2 regions of the Micromonospora sp. CA-240977 genome follow, and region 1 is predicted to be linked to the other one. Evidence: riboswitches for the same ligand, from Rfam matches in the RefSeq annotation. Region 1 holds a riboswitch; the other holds the start of a gene.

Region 1 (6,889 bases):
CAACGACGGCCCGGTGGCCGACCGGCCCGGCTGGCGCGACGAGGTGGCCGCGACGTTCCCCGAGCCGGCCGCCACCATGCTCAAGGCCCTCGACCACGACGACAGCACCCTGCACGCCGGGCCGAACCAGGAGGTCGTGCTCGACTCCTGGTCCCGCGGGCCGGTGCTGCTGATCGGCGACGCCGCCCACGCCACCTCGCCGAACATGGCCCAGGGCGCGGCGATGGCCCTGGAGGACGCGTCAGTGCTCGCGTCGTCGTTGGCCACCGCCGACTCCGTCGCTGACGCGTTACGCGGGTACGAGGCGCGGCGACGCCCGCGTACCGACTGGGTGCTCAGCCAGACCCACCGCCGCGACACTGCCACCGGGCTTCCGCCCGCGCTCCGCGACCTGGTGATGCGCCGCCTGGGCGAGCAGATGTTCCGCTCGAACTACGGGCCCCTGTTCGTCCAGCCCTGAACCCGCTCGACGACCGGCGCCGGGCCATCACCGCTCAGGGCAGCTGGCCCGGCCGGTCGACGATGGCGATGCGCAGGAGCGCGACCGCCGCGAACAGGGACTCTTTGCCGTTTCGCACCACCGAACTCCTGGTGCCGAGGAATACGTGGGTGTCTCGGTCGAAGAGAAGGTCTTCGTTACCACCGATCACGCCGGGCATCCGGATCGCCACCCCGTGTCGACCGGCCGCGTCCACCACATCACCCGATATGACTACCGCTCCGGGTTCCCGCGCCAGCACTTCGAACAACGCCGCGAGCGCGCGGGGCGGCACGTAGTCGCCACGGACCATCGACCGCGCCGTGGTGTACGCCATACTTTCGTCCCCGTAGACGGCCTCCTCGTCGGCCCCTTCGGGGAGATGCAGGTCGACCGGGTGTTCGCGCAGGTAGCGAAGCAGCGTGTCCGGATCGGAGGGCAGGTCGCCGTGGTACGCCGGCGGCGGGAACGCGTCGAGATCCTTCTCGGGATCGGCGGCATCACTCATCCGCAGCACCGTCAGCTCGCTCCACCCGTTCGGATCGGCCTCCGGCCGGTAGCGTCTCTGCGTGTGCGCGACTCCGCCGGCCGACTGCCACAGTTGGTTCCGGATGGTCTGGTACGGGCCGCTGTCCGGCAGGTCCCGGATCGTCGCCAGGGATTCGGTGAAGACGTACTGGTCGGGCCGGGCGGTGAGCTCAGGCTGTTGCCGGGCCGCGTCGGCCGCCAGGTGGAAGATCTCCGACGCGCTGGCCGAGGGCGGCGGGTGGTCGCCCACCCCCATCGTCTGGGCCGCAAGCGCACCTGCGGTCACCGTCACGGCCAGCCCGAATGCTCCCGCGAGGCGCCAACCGCGCGGGAACAGGCTCCGGCGTCTGGCGGGACGGGCCACGGACACCACCTCGGCCCGTTGGGCCACGTGTGCGCTCAGATCCCGGAGGAGCTGCTCCTCGAAACCCTGCGGCGATCGTTCGGTCTCGTTCATCGTCATCTCCGTTTCAGGCGAGGGTGGTGACCGGGCGGGCGAGCACGGCGCGGACGACGCGGCGGGCACGATGCAGGCGGACCCGGGCGGCGACCGGCGACATCCCGAGCACTGTCGCCGCGTCCGCGACGGTGAGGCCGTCCACGGCGACGAGTTCGACGAGCGTTCGGGTGCCCTCGGGTAGCTCGCTCAGCGCCCGACAGGTGCGGCGGGCCGCCGACTCGGCGTCGATCCGCTCCTCGATGCGGGTGATGTCGTCGGGGCCGAGGTCCCGTCGTCCGGCCAGTCGGCCGGTCACCCGCAGTCGTTGGGCCGCCCGACGCCGCTCGTCGCCGATGACGTTGCGGGCCACCCCGTACAGCCAGCCGACCTGGCTACCCCGCTCCGGCCGGTAGCTGGCCGCCGACTCGATCACCGCCAGGAACACGTCGGCGGTCAGGTCGGCCGCGAGGTGGGGATCGTCGACCCGCCGCGCCACGAACCGGCCCACCGCCTCCACGTGCCGCCGGTAGAAGACCTCGAAGGCCACCGGATCGGCCCCGATCCCGGAAATGTCATCATCGGCTCCGCTGGGCTCACTCACGGGCCGTCCTCTCGTAGCCTGCACACTCCTTCTTCGTCAGTCGGAGCACGGGTGTTACCGAGCCATCCGACATGACCGCCGGCCCGTATGGTGAGGCCGTGATCACCTGCGTCGTGCACTACACCATCGACCCCACTCAGATCGATGTGTTCGAAGACTTCGCTCGAACCTGGATGCGGCTGGTTGCCAAGCACGGTGGCGTGCACCACGGCTACTTCCTGCCCGCCGAGGGCGCCAGCGACAAGGCCGAGGCGCTGTTCAGCTTCGAGAGCCTGGCGGCTTACGAGCGGTACCGCGCACTGTTCGGCAACGACCCGGAGTTCGTCGAGGCTGATCGCATCCGCGAAACCTCGGGCTGCGTCGTACGGTACGAGCGGACGTTCATGCGCCCACTCCTGCCGACTGATTGACCCCCCGCGCCTGCCCGCCCGGCGCGGTCGGCGGGCACCAGTCCGGACGAACGGCAGCACGCCCCCGACGCGGAGGGCGGCGCTGCTGGTCCGGTTGGGCAGTTGGCCTGGTGATGCGGCATCATCGAAGCACCGGCGACTGGCGGCACGGGGATGGTGGAACCATCGGGGAGCCTCTCGCGGGCGTCGACCGCCTGGGCGCCTGCGTCGAGGGACCATCATGACCACGACCAGCGAATCCGCCGAGCACCCCACCCCGTCGAGCGCTGCCCGCCTCCTGCCGGGCGCACCCGTCGCCGAAGCCGTCCTGGCCGAGACCGCCGCCGCTGCCGCCCGCCTGCGCGACCGCGGGATCACCCCGAGCCTCGCCACCATCCTCGTCGGCGACGACGACGCCAGCGCCGGTTACATCGCTATCAAGCAGCGGCAGGCGGCCGAACTCGGGTTCGCCTCCCCGCACGTGCACCTGCCCGCCACCGTCGCCCAGGCGGATCTGCACCGGGCCATCGCCCGCTTCAACACCGATCCGGCCGTGCACGGCATCCTCGTGCAGTACCCCGTTCCGGGGCATCTGGACTACGACGCCGCGCTGCTGACCATCGACCCGGACAAGGACGTCGACGGCATGCACCCGCTGAACATGGGGCGTCTCGCCGTCGGTCTGCCCGGCCCGCTGCCGTGCACCCCCGCCGGCATCGAAGCTCTCCTGGCGTACCACCAGATCCCCGTCGCCGGCCGGGAGGTCGTCATCCTCGGCCGGGGCGCCACCCTGGGCCGCCCCCTGGCGATGCTGCTCGCCCAGAAGCGTCCGACCGCCAACGCCGCCGTCACCGTCGTCCACACCGGCGTGCCCGACTGGCCCCGCTACACCCGGCGTGCCGACATTCTGGTCGCCGCCGCCGGCGTACCCGGGATCGTGCGGCCTGAGCACGTCAAGCCCGGCGCCGTCGTCATCGGCGCCGGCGTCCGCTACGAAGGCCGGCGCCTCCTGCCGGACGTGGACGAAGCGTGCGCCGAGGTCGCCGGCGCCATCACGCCCCGGGTCGGCGGGGTCGGTCCGACCACCGTCGCGATGCTGTTCCGCAACGCCGTCCGCGCCGCCGAACGCGCGAACCAGTAGCCCGGTCGCCGAGACTCACCGCACCCAGCCCAGGAACCGCCGGTGCAGCAGCCCGGCGGGCACCCAGGTCAGGTCCTCGGCCGCCCAGACCGTCGCACTTCCCATGATCAAGTGATGAAAAGTAGGCCCCAGGGCCATCCTTTACCTACTTCTCATCACTTGATCATGAGGGACGAGATCCGGAAACGGCGCTGCCCCGACCTCCCGCGAGGGAGACCGGGGCAGCGCCGCGTTAGACGTACGTCAGCTGCAGCCGCTGGTGGAGCCGCAGCCCTCGCAGACGTAGCAGCTGCCCGCGGGGCGCATCTTCGTACCGCAGGTGAAGCAGAGCGGCGCGTCGGCGGCCTTGCCGATGACGGCCTCCAGCAGTTCGGTGCTGGAGCCCACGCTCGGCGCCGGCTTGGCGGCGGCCACGTCGGCCATCTCCTGGGCCGGCTGGGCGACGGCCTCCGACTTGGCCGGGGCCTCCACCGGTGCCGAGGACGCCATCGCGGTGAGCTCGACGCCGGTGACGGCGGCGGCCTCCGCGTCGGCCTCGGCCCGCAACTGGGCGGCCCGCTCCGAGGCGGTGAAGATGCCCAGCTCGGCGCGGCGCTCGTAGGGCAGGAAGTCCAGCGCCAGGCGACGGAAGATGTAGTCCATCACCGAGGCCGCCATCCGCACGTCCGGGTCGTCGGTCATGCCGGCCGGCTCGAAGCGCATGTTGGTGAACTTGCTGACGAACGTCTCCAGCGGCACGCCGTACTGGAGGCCGATGCTGATGGCCACCGAGAAGGCGTCCATCACGCCGGCCAGGGTCGAGCCCTGCTTGGACATCTTCAGGAAGACCTCGCCGAGGCCGTCGTCCGGGTAGGACGACGCGGTGAGGTAGCCCTCGGCGCCACCGACGGAGAAGCTGACCGTCTCGGACGGGCGCTTCTTCGGCAGGCGCTTACGCACCGGCCGGTACTCGATGACCTTCTCCACGGCGACCGGCGCGGCCTCGACGGCGGCCGGCTCGGTGGCCTTGTTGGACTTGGCCACCGAGAGCGGCTGACCGACCTTGCAGTTGTCCCGGTAGATCGCCAGCGCCTTGAGGCCGAGCTTCCAGCCCTCGAAGTAGATCTTCTCGACGTCCTCGACGGTGGCCGCCTCCGGCATGTTGACCGTCTTGGAGATGGCCCCGGAGACGAACGGCTGGATGGCCGCCATCATCCGCACGTGACCCATCGGGGCGATCGTCCGCTCGCCCATGGCGCAGTCAAAGACCGGGTAGTGCTCCGGCTTGAGGCCCGGGGCGTCCACGACGTGACCGTGGTCGGCGATGTGCTCGACGATCGCCTCGACCTGCTCCTCGGGGTAGCCGAGGCTGCGCAGGGCGCGCGGCACCGTCTGGTTGACGATCTGCATCGAGCCGCCGCCGACCAGCTTCTTGAACTTGACCAGCGCCAGGTCCGGCTCCACACCGGTCGTGTCGCAGTCCATCATGAAGCCGATGGTGCCGGTCGGGGCGAGGACGCTGGCCTGGGCGTTGCGCCAGCCGAACTTGTCGCCGATCTTGTTGCCCTGGGTCCACTGCTTGGTCGCCTCGCGGACGATCGCGGTGGCCACCGGGCTGGTCGGCTTGATCTCGTCGTTGGCGGCGGCGTGCTTGCGCATGACCCGCTTGTGCGGCTCGGCGTTGCGGGCGTAACCGTCGTACGGGCCGACCACGCCGGCCAGCTCGGCCGAGCGGCGGTACGCGGTGCCGGTCATCAGCGACGTGATCGACGCGGCGACCGAGCGGCCCTGCTCCGAGTCGTACGGCAGGCCGGTGGCCATCAGCAGGGCGCCCAGGTTGGCGTAGCCGATACCGAGCTGCCGGTAGGCGCGGGAGGTCTCACCGATCTTCTCGGTCGGGAAGTCCGCGAAGCAGATCGAGATGTCCATCGCGGTGATGACGAACTCGACGGACTTGACGAACTTCTCCACCTCGAAGCCGCCGTCGGCGCGGAGGAACTTCATCAGGTTGAGCGAGGCCAGGTTGCACGAGGAGTTGTCCAGGTGCAGGTACTCCGAGCACGGGTTCGATGCGGTGATCCGGCCGGTCTCCGGGCAGGTGTGCCAGTCGTTGATCGTGTCGTCGTACTGCAGGCCCGGGTCGGCGCACTCCCAGGCGGCCTGCGAGATGGTGCGGAACAGCTTCTTGGCGTCGACGGTGTCGATCACCGAGCCGTCCAGCCGGCCCCGCAGGTCGAAGCCGCCGCCGTTCTCCACGGCCGCCATGAACTCGTCGGAGACCCGGACCGAGTTGTTGGCGTTCTGGTACTGCACGCTGACGATGTCGGAGCCGCCGAGGTCCATGTCGAACCCGGCGTCACGCAGCGCGCGGATCTTGTGCTCCTCGCGCGCCTTCGTGACCACGAACTCCTCGATGTCGGGGTGGTCGACGTCGAGGATGACCATCTTGGCCGCGCGGCGGGTCGCGCCGCCGGACTTGATGGTGCCGGCCGAGGCGTCCGCGCCGCGCATGAAGCTGACCGGGCCGGAGGCGGTGCCGCCGGAGGAGAGCAGCTCACGGGACGAGCGGATCCGCGACAGGTTGACCCCGGAGCCGGAGCCGCCCTTGAAGATCAGCCCCTCCTCCTTGTACCAGTCGAGGATCGAGTCCATCGAGTCGTCGACGGCCAGGATGAAGCAGGCGCTTACCTGCTGCGGCGACGGCGTGCCGACGTTGAACCAGACCGGCGAGTTGAAGCTGAACACCTGGTGCAGCAGCATCCAGGTCAGCTCGTGGGCGAAGATCTCGGCGTCCGCCGGGCTGGCGAAGTAGCCGTACTCCTCGCCCGCGGTGCGGTAGGTGGTGACCACCCGGTCGATCAGCTGCTTGAGCGACCACTCCCGCTCCGGGGTCCCCACCGCGCCCCGGAAGTACTTGGTGGTGACGATGTTGGCCGCGTTGACGCTCCACGACTGCGGGAACTCGACCCCCCGCTGCTCGAAGTTGATCGAGCCGTCCCGCCAGTTCGTCATCACGACGTCGCGGCGCTCCCACGCGACGTCGTCGTACGGGTGGACCCCCTCGGTCGTCCACACCCGCTCGATCTTCAGCCCCGCGCCTGCCTTGTTCCGTGAACGGCTAGTTGTCACGCCGTCGCCCCCCTCGTCTGCGCGGTCACCCACCGCGCGTCCCAATCTCTCGAAAAACTGTGCAGATTCAGCTGGTACGGCCGGCGGCCTCGACCGCGTCGGCCCGGCCCTGCTCCCGGGCGCGCGCAGCGGCCCGCAACGTCTCGATCTCGCGCTCGAAGTCGGCGAGCGAGTCGAAGGAGCGGTAGACGCTGGCGAACCGCAG
Region 2 (6,889 bases), 2.1 Mb from region 1:
GCTCGCCGCCGTCGGTGGGGTGGCGATCGCCGCGCCGGTGATCCTGCGGGGCATGAAACAGGCCGGGCGGCAGATCAGCTGGATTCCGGACAGCTCGCCCTGGACGGTCTGGGAGCAGGCGTACGGCTCGACGCTGCTCGCCGCCGCGGTGACCGCGCTGGCCACGGCGGGTCTGCTGACCCACCTGCGCCGCGACGCCGCGGCCCGGACGGTGAGCGCGACGCTTGTCGCAGTGCTGCCGGTGCCGGTGATCCTGCTGGCCTCGACCGGCGAGATCAACTACTTCTTCTCCAAGTACCTGCTGTTCCTGCTGCCGGCCTGGGCGGTGCTGGCCGGCGCGGGGATCGCCGCGCTGCGCCGTACCCCGCTGGTGGCGGCGGGGCTCGTTGTCGTCGCCGCGCTGTCCGTGCCCGGTCAACTCACGCTGCGCGGGGAGTACTCGCACGGCTGGTACACCTACCCGCGGGCACGCGCCTTCGAGCCACTCTCCTACTCCCAGGCGGCCGGGGTCATCGAGGCCGGGTACGAGCCCGGCGACGGCCTCGTCGTGGGCGGCGTCTGGTGGTGGATGACCGAGCCCGGCGTGCGGTACTACCTCCCGGCGGACATCTCCCCGCGCAACGTGTTCCAGAAGCGGACGGCGGCCCAGCGCGACGAGCTGTTCGGCGCGGACTGCGGCGACCCGGCGAGCTGCCTGCGCGACGAGCCGCGGCTCTGGTTGGTGGTGCCGACGGTCACCGACGCGCCGCTGACCGCGCTGTCGAAGGAGCCCGCCGCCCTGCTCGGCGAGCGTTACCAACTGGCCCGGCTGACCCACGTGACCGGGCTGACCGTCGCCCTGTTGCAACGGCGCGGCTGACCGCGCGGTTACCGCCGCCGGCGCCCGGGTAGGGGGTCGGCATGGCGGAACTGGCGACGCTCTGGATCATCCGGCACGGTGAGAGCACCGCGAACGTGGCGGCGACGCACGCCGAGGCGTCCGGGGAGGAGCTGATCGGGCTCAGTCACCGCGACGCCGACGTGCCGCTCTCGCCCACCGGCGCCGAGCAGGCCCGCGCGACCGGTCGGTGGTTGACCGGGCTTCCCCCGGACCGCCGGCCGGACGTGGCGGTGGTCTCGCCGTACCTGCGCGCGATCTCCACCGCCGAGTTGGCGCTGCACAACACCGGGGTGCCGATGAGCCGGGACGAGCGGCTGCGCGACCGGGAGCTGGGCATCCTCGACGGCTTGACCGGGCACGGGGTGCGCCGGCGGTACCCCGACGAGGCCGAGCGGCGGGCCCGGCTCGGCAAGTTCTACTACCGTCCGCCCGGCGGGGAGTCCTGGACCGACGTGGCGTTGCGGCTGCGGACGCTCCTCGGCGACCTGCGCCGGGACCACGAGGGTCAGCGGGTGCTGCTCTTCGGCCACGACGCGCTGGTCTTCCTGCTGCGTTATCTGGTGGAGGGGTTGACCGAGCCGGACCTGATGGCGCTGACCCGCGAGCACGTGATCGCCAACTGCTCGATCACCGACTGGTCCGCCGACGCGCACGGCCAACTGACCCTTGGCGGATTCAACGAGGTCGGCCACCTGCGGCGGCAGGGCGCCCAGCCGACCAGGGAGGACGAGATCCATGCCGAGCCGGTCTGAGGTGAAGGTGATCACGCCGGGGTTGCTGCGGGACTGGGCGCTGCCGGTGCCGGCCGGTGGCAAGGAGAGCCGCGGCACCGTGCTGGTCGTCGGGGGCTCCCGCTTCACCCCCGGTGCGGTGCTGCTCGCCGGGGTGGCCGCGCTGCGCGCCGGAGCCGGGGTGCTCCAGCTCGCCGCCGCCGAGTCCACCGCCGCCACGCTGAGCATCGAGGTGCCCGAGGCGCTGGTGGTCGGCCTGCCGGAGACCGCCGACGGCGCGGTGGCCGCCGACCGCAACGGCCAGCTCGGCGAGTTGGTCGCACAGGCCGACGTGGTGGCCCTGGGACCCGGGCTGAAGGCGATCGACGAGACCAACAAGCTGCTGAGCCTGGTCCTGGACGCGGCCCGGCCGCAGACGTCACTGGTGCTCGACGCGTACGCCCTCGGCGCCCTCAGTCACGCACCGGACCTGCTGGTCGGCTCGGGTCGGCAGGTGGTGCTCACCCCGAACGTCACCGAGGCCGGGCACCTGCTCGGCCGGGAACCGGGCGACGACCTGGACGCCGAGGCGGCCGAGCTGGCCGACCGGTACGAGGCGGTCGTCTCGTTGTACGGGCACGTGGCCGCCCCGGACGGGCGGGGCTGGCGGGAGGAGAGCGGCGACGCCGGGCTGGGCACCTCCGGCAGCGGGGACGTGCTCGCCGGGTTGCTGGCGGGGTTGCTGTCCCGGGGCGCCGACCCGGCGCAGGCCGCCTGCTGGGGGTCGTTCGCGCACGCCGTGAGCGGTCAGCGGCTGATCCCCCGGTACGGCCGGATCGGCTTCCTCGCCCGGGAGTTGCTCGACGAGATCCCCGGAACGCTGTCGATGGTCTGATCGGCCGATATCCGCTGTTTCCGCATTTGACCTGCTGGGTACCGGATTCACACCAGACGAGATCCAGGGAGGTCATACCCGTGTCGACCGATGCCATCGTCCTGCTCAAAGAGGACCACAAGGAGATGCGCCGCCTCTTCAAGGCCTTCCAGGACGCCGAGGAGGGGCCGGCGAGCCAGCGGCAGAAGCTGGTGAACCAGATCCTGGAGGCCCTCACCGTGCACACGTACCTCGAGAACGAGGTCATGTACCCGGAGGTCCGCCGCCTGCTGCCCGACCTGGAGGACGACATCCTCGAGTCGTACGAGGAGCACCACGTCGCCGACGTGCTCTGCGCCGAGTTGGCAAGCATGGACGCCAGCGACGAACGCTTCACCGCCAAGACGACGGTGCTGATCGAGAACGTCACCCACCACGTCGAGGAGGAAGAGGAGGAGTGGTTCCCGAAGGTCCGCGACGCCCTGGGCCGTAAGCAGTTGCAGGAGATCGGCGAGAAGATGATCGCGCTGCGGGCGGACGCCCCGCGGACCCCCACCGCTCCGAAGGCGATCAAGAAGGCGATGGACGCGATGACCGCCTGAGTCGACCACGGACACCGAGGGGCCCGGCGTGCTGCCGGGCCCCTCGTCGTGCGTGGTCAGCTGCCCGAACCCGGCTCGGCCATGTGCCGGTGCTGCTCGGACTTGAGCCTGTCCGGGATGATCTTGCCGGCCGCGGTCTGCACCTTGTTCATCAGCGAACCCGCGGTGACCGTCTGATCGCCCTTCATCAGCGCCTCGAAGCCCTGCGCGGCCACCTTGGCCGGGTCGTCCTTCGAGCCCGAGCCGACCCGGGTGTCCGCCATGTCGGCCCGGTCGAAGAACGCCGTGTCGGTCGGCCCGGGCATCAACGCGGTCACCGTGACGCCGGTGTCCTTCAGCTCGTTGCGCAGCGCCTCGGCGAAGGACTGCACGAACGACTTGGAGGCGTTGTACACCGCCTGGAACGGCCCCGGCATGGTCGAGGCGATCGACGAGGTGAACAACACCCGACCCGCGCCCCGCTCGACCATGCCGGGCAGCAGCCGCTTCGCCAGGTGCACCGTCGAGCGCACGTTGAGGTCGACGATCTCCAACTCGTCGCGCAGGTCGGTCCCGCCGACGAAGGCGCCGCCGGCGCCCCGGCCGGCGTTGAGCGCCAGGGCGTCCACCGGACGCCCGGTGGCGGCGATCGCCGAGGCCAGCTCCTCCACGCCCTGCTCCCGGGCCAGGTCGACGCGGACGGGCTGGACCTGTGGGCCGCCGTCGCGGCGCAGCTTCTCGGCCGCCGCCGAGATGCCGTCGTCCTCGGCGACCACGACCAGGTCGAAGCCGTGCTCGGCGAACTGCGCGGCCAGCTCGTACCCGATTCCGCTGGACGCCCCGGTCACCACGGCGAGCGGCCGGTCGGTGGACGGTGTGGTCATGATGGGTGACTCCTCTCCTGCGGGTGGCGTACCCGCTCATTAGGAGGTGCCCCCACATCGGCCGGGCAACCCTTCCGGCGCGTGGCGTACGGAGGTCGCCCGGGACGGCCCCGGCCGGCCCGGTAGGATCGGCGCGGGCCGTTACTGGCGCGTGGGGATGGACAACCATCGGGGAGCGGCCCCGTCACGAGGACGTTTGCCGAGCGCCTGGGCCTTCCCGCACGTCTGTTGGAGGTCGCATGTCGCACAACGCCGAGTCCACCGCATTCCGTAGTGCCCTCGAGGTGATCCGGGCCGTCGAACCGCGGGTCGCCGACGCCATCGGCGCCGAGCTGACCGACCAGCGGGAGTCGCTCAAGCTCATCGCCAGCGAGAACTACGCCTCCCCGGCGACCCTGCTGGCCATGGGCAACTGGTTCAGCGACAAGTACGCCGAGGGCACCGTCGGCCGCCGGTTCTACGCCGGCTGCCAGAACGTCGACACCGTCGAGGCGCTCGCCGCCGAACATGCCCGGGAGCTGTTCGGCGCCCCGCACGCGTACGTGCAGCCGCACTCGGGCATCGACGCCAACCTGGTGGCCTTCTGGGCGGTGCTGGCCGACCGGGTCGAGTCCCCCGCGCTGAAGAAGGCGCAGGTCCGCCAGGTCAACGACCTCACCGAGGCCGACTGGTTCGCGCTGCGCCGCGAGCTGGGCAACCAGCGGATGCTCGGCATGTCGCTGGACGCCGGCGGTCACCTCACCCACGGTTTCCGGCCGAACATCTCCGGCAAGATGTTCGACCAGCGCAGCTACGGCACCGACCCGGCGACCGGCCTGATCGACTACGACCGGGTCGCCGAGGCCGCCCGCGAGTTCAAGCCGCTGATCCTGGTCGGCGGTTACTCGGCGTACCCGCGGAAGGTGAACTTCCGGATCCTGCGGGAGATCGCCGACTCGGTCGGCGCCACCTTCATGGTCGACATGGCGCACTTCGCCGGCCTGGTCGCCGGCAAGGTGTTCACCGGCGACTTCGACCCGGTGCCGCACGCGCACATCGTCACCACCACCACCCACAAGTCGCTGCGCGGCCCGCGCGGCGGCATGGTGCTCTGCCAGCCGGAGCTGGCCGACCAGGTGGACCGCGGCTGCCCGATGGTGCTCGGTGGCCCGCTGCCGCACGTGATGGCCGCGAAGGCCGTCGCCCTCGCGGAGGCCCGCCGCCCCGACTTCGCCGACTACGCCCAGCGGATCGTGGACAACGCGCAGGCACTCGCCGAGGGGCTGCTGCGCCGGGGCGCGAAGCTGGTCACCGGTGGCACCGACAACCACCTGGTGCTGATCGACGTGTCCGGCTACGGGCTCACCGGCCGGCAGGCCGAACAGGCGCTGCTCGACTCCGGCATCGTCACCAACCGCAACTCGGTCCCGCAGGACCCGAACGGGGCCTGGTACACGTCCGGCATCCGGATCGGCACCCCGGCGCTGACCACCCGGGGCCTGGGCACCGCCGAGATGGACCAGACCGCGGAGCTGATCCACACCGTGCTGACCCAGACCACGGCCGGCGCCAACGCCGACGGCACCCCGTCCAAGGCGAAGTACACGCTCGACGCCGACCTGGCCGACAAGATCGCCCGGCAGGCGACCGACCTGCTGGCCCCGCACCCGCTCTACCCGGCCATCGACCTGGCCTGACGGCTCGTCCGGGTGGGTCGCGACACCCGCCCCACCGAACGACGTGCCGCTGAGTCATGACGATGACTCAGCGGCACGTCGCTGTCAGGAGCAACGGCGAGGCCGGGCCGCGCCTCAGGCCAGGGGACGCTTCAGGTGGTAGCGGTGCACCTCGGTGCTGCCCTGGACGTTGTTCACGTCCTCGGCCGCGGAGACCAGCTCCCACCCCTCCCGACCGGCGCGGTTGAGGTGCGCGATGGCGGTGTCACCGTAGGCGGTGATGTCCTTGCGGGACCCGTCCGGGGCGTACCAGACGAACGAGACGTGGAAATTGCGGCCCTGTCCCTGATAGCGGCGGACGAGCAGGGCGTACTCCCAGGCAACCATGCGGCCCATTATGACCGTCCACCCAGGACGACGGTACGCCGGCCGTCGCGCATTGCCATCCGGTGAACGCGGTGTGTCAGCCCGCGAGTCGTCCCGCGATCGGCCCGTCCGGCGGTCACCTCTGACGACCTTCGTGGCCTCAGCCGGACGGCCGATGGCGTCGGCGTCGGCGTCGGCGTCGGCGTCGGCGTCGGCGTCGGCGTCGGCGTCGGCGTCGGCGTCGGCGTCGGCGTCGGCGTCGGCCAAAGCGTGCCCGGCGGCGGTGAGGTCACCGGCCTGGAGGTAGGCGCGGGCGGCGTCACCGGCACCGCGCCGGGTCCACGCGGTGGCGGGCAGGTCGGCGGCCAGACGGTCGGCGCGGCGGCGGTTCGTCCTCGCTACTCGGCACGGGAATCATGACCTTGAAACGGCCGCGGCCAAATTAACGGCAACCACGGTTGCGGCGCCAACGAAGTGTGTTAGAACGGTGGTGAGGTGAATTCGTCAATGCCCACTCGTGCCGTGTTTGTTCTCGTCGGCGTCGCTGTCGGTGCCCTCCTCCTGAGCTGGCTGGTCGGACGATCAGTGCAGCGACTCACCCGAGGCCGCTTCGAACGTTTTCTGAGTATGGCCCAGGTGCGCAGCCAACGCGCGTTCAGCACCCTGGCGGTGGCCTCGGCGTTGTATTACGCATTGCCAGTGGCGGGGCTACCGCCCGAAGCGCTCTTTCATCTCCGCCACTGGGATCAACTTGTGGCGATCGGGACCGCGGGCTGGTTCGTCACCAAGCTCTTACATGTTGCCGAGGAGCTCGTTTTCCGGCGCTACCCCCGCACGCCCGCGGACGAACGAATCCGACGGACACGCACACAAACCAAGGTGATCGGGCAGACCATTGTTGCCCTCGTAGTCCTGCTCACAGTTGGCCTGATGCTTCTG

What was found. Region 1 has a riboswitch for ZMP and ZTP ahead of ACQPWW_RS08390 (bifunctional 5,10-methylenetetrahydrofolate dehydrogenase/5,10-methenyltetrahydrofolate cyclohydrolase). Riboswitches for the same ligand answer to the same signal wherever they lie in the genome.
Region 2: another riboswitch for ZMP and ZTP. It lies ahead of ACQPWW_RS18235 (glycine hydroxymethyltransferase); the one in region 1 lies ahead of ACQPWW_RS08390 (bifunctional 5,10-methylenetetrahydrofolate dehydrogenase/5,10-methenyltetrahydrofolate cyclohydrolase).

What each region holds. Positions count from the first base shown of each region.
Region 1 covers NZ_CP192055.1:1,798,664-1,805,552, reverse strand. Annotated here, with positions in the region: gene ACQPWW_RS08410 (FAD-dependent monooxygenase) at 1-460, shown strand, start outside; gene ACQPWW_RS08405 (CU044_5270 family protein) at 495-1,463, opposite strand; gene ACQPWW_RS08400 (RNA polymerase sigma factor) at 1,477-2,046, opposite strand; gene ACQPWW_RS08395 (NIPSNAP family protein) at 2,145-2,456, shown strand; ZMP/ZTP riboswitch at 2,582-2,663, shown strand; gene ACQPWW_RS08390 (bifunctional 5,10-methylenetetrahydrofolate dehydrogenase/5,10-methenyltetrahydrofolate cyclohydrolase) at 2,677-3,576, shown strand; gene ACQPWW_RS08385 (vitamin B12-dependent ribonucleotide reductase) at 3,820-6,717, opposite strand; gene nrdR (transcriptional regulator NrdR) at 6,752-6,889, opposite strand, start outside.
Region 2 covers NZ_CP192055.1:3,920,983-3,927,871, forward strand. Annotated here, with positions in the region: gene ACQPWW_RS18210 (glycosyltransferase family 39 protein) at 1-859, shown strand, start outside; gene ACQPWW_RS18215 (histidine phosphatase family protein) at 901-1,632, shown strand; gene ACQPWW_RS18220 (NAD(P)H-hydrate dehydratase) at 1,616-2,485, shown strand; gene ACQPWW_RS18225 (hemerythrin domain-containing protein) at 2,566-3,066, shown strand; gene ACQPWW_RS18230 (SDR family NAD(P)-dependent oxidoreductase) at 3,123-3,929, opposite strand; ZMP/ZTP riboswitch at 4,060-4,149, shown strand; gene ACQPWW_RS18235 (glycine hydroxymethyltransferase) at 4,169-5,605, shown strand; gene ACQPWW_RS18240 (hypothetical protein) at 5,720-5,980, opposite strand; gene ACQPWW_RS18245 (mechanosensitive ion channel family protein) at 6,473-6,889, shown strand, end outside.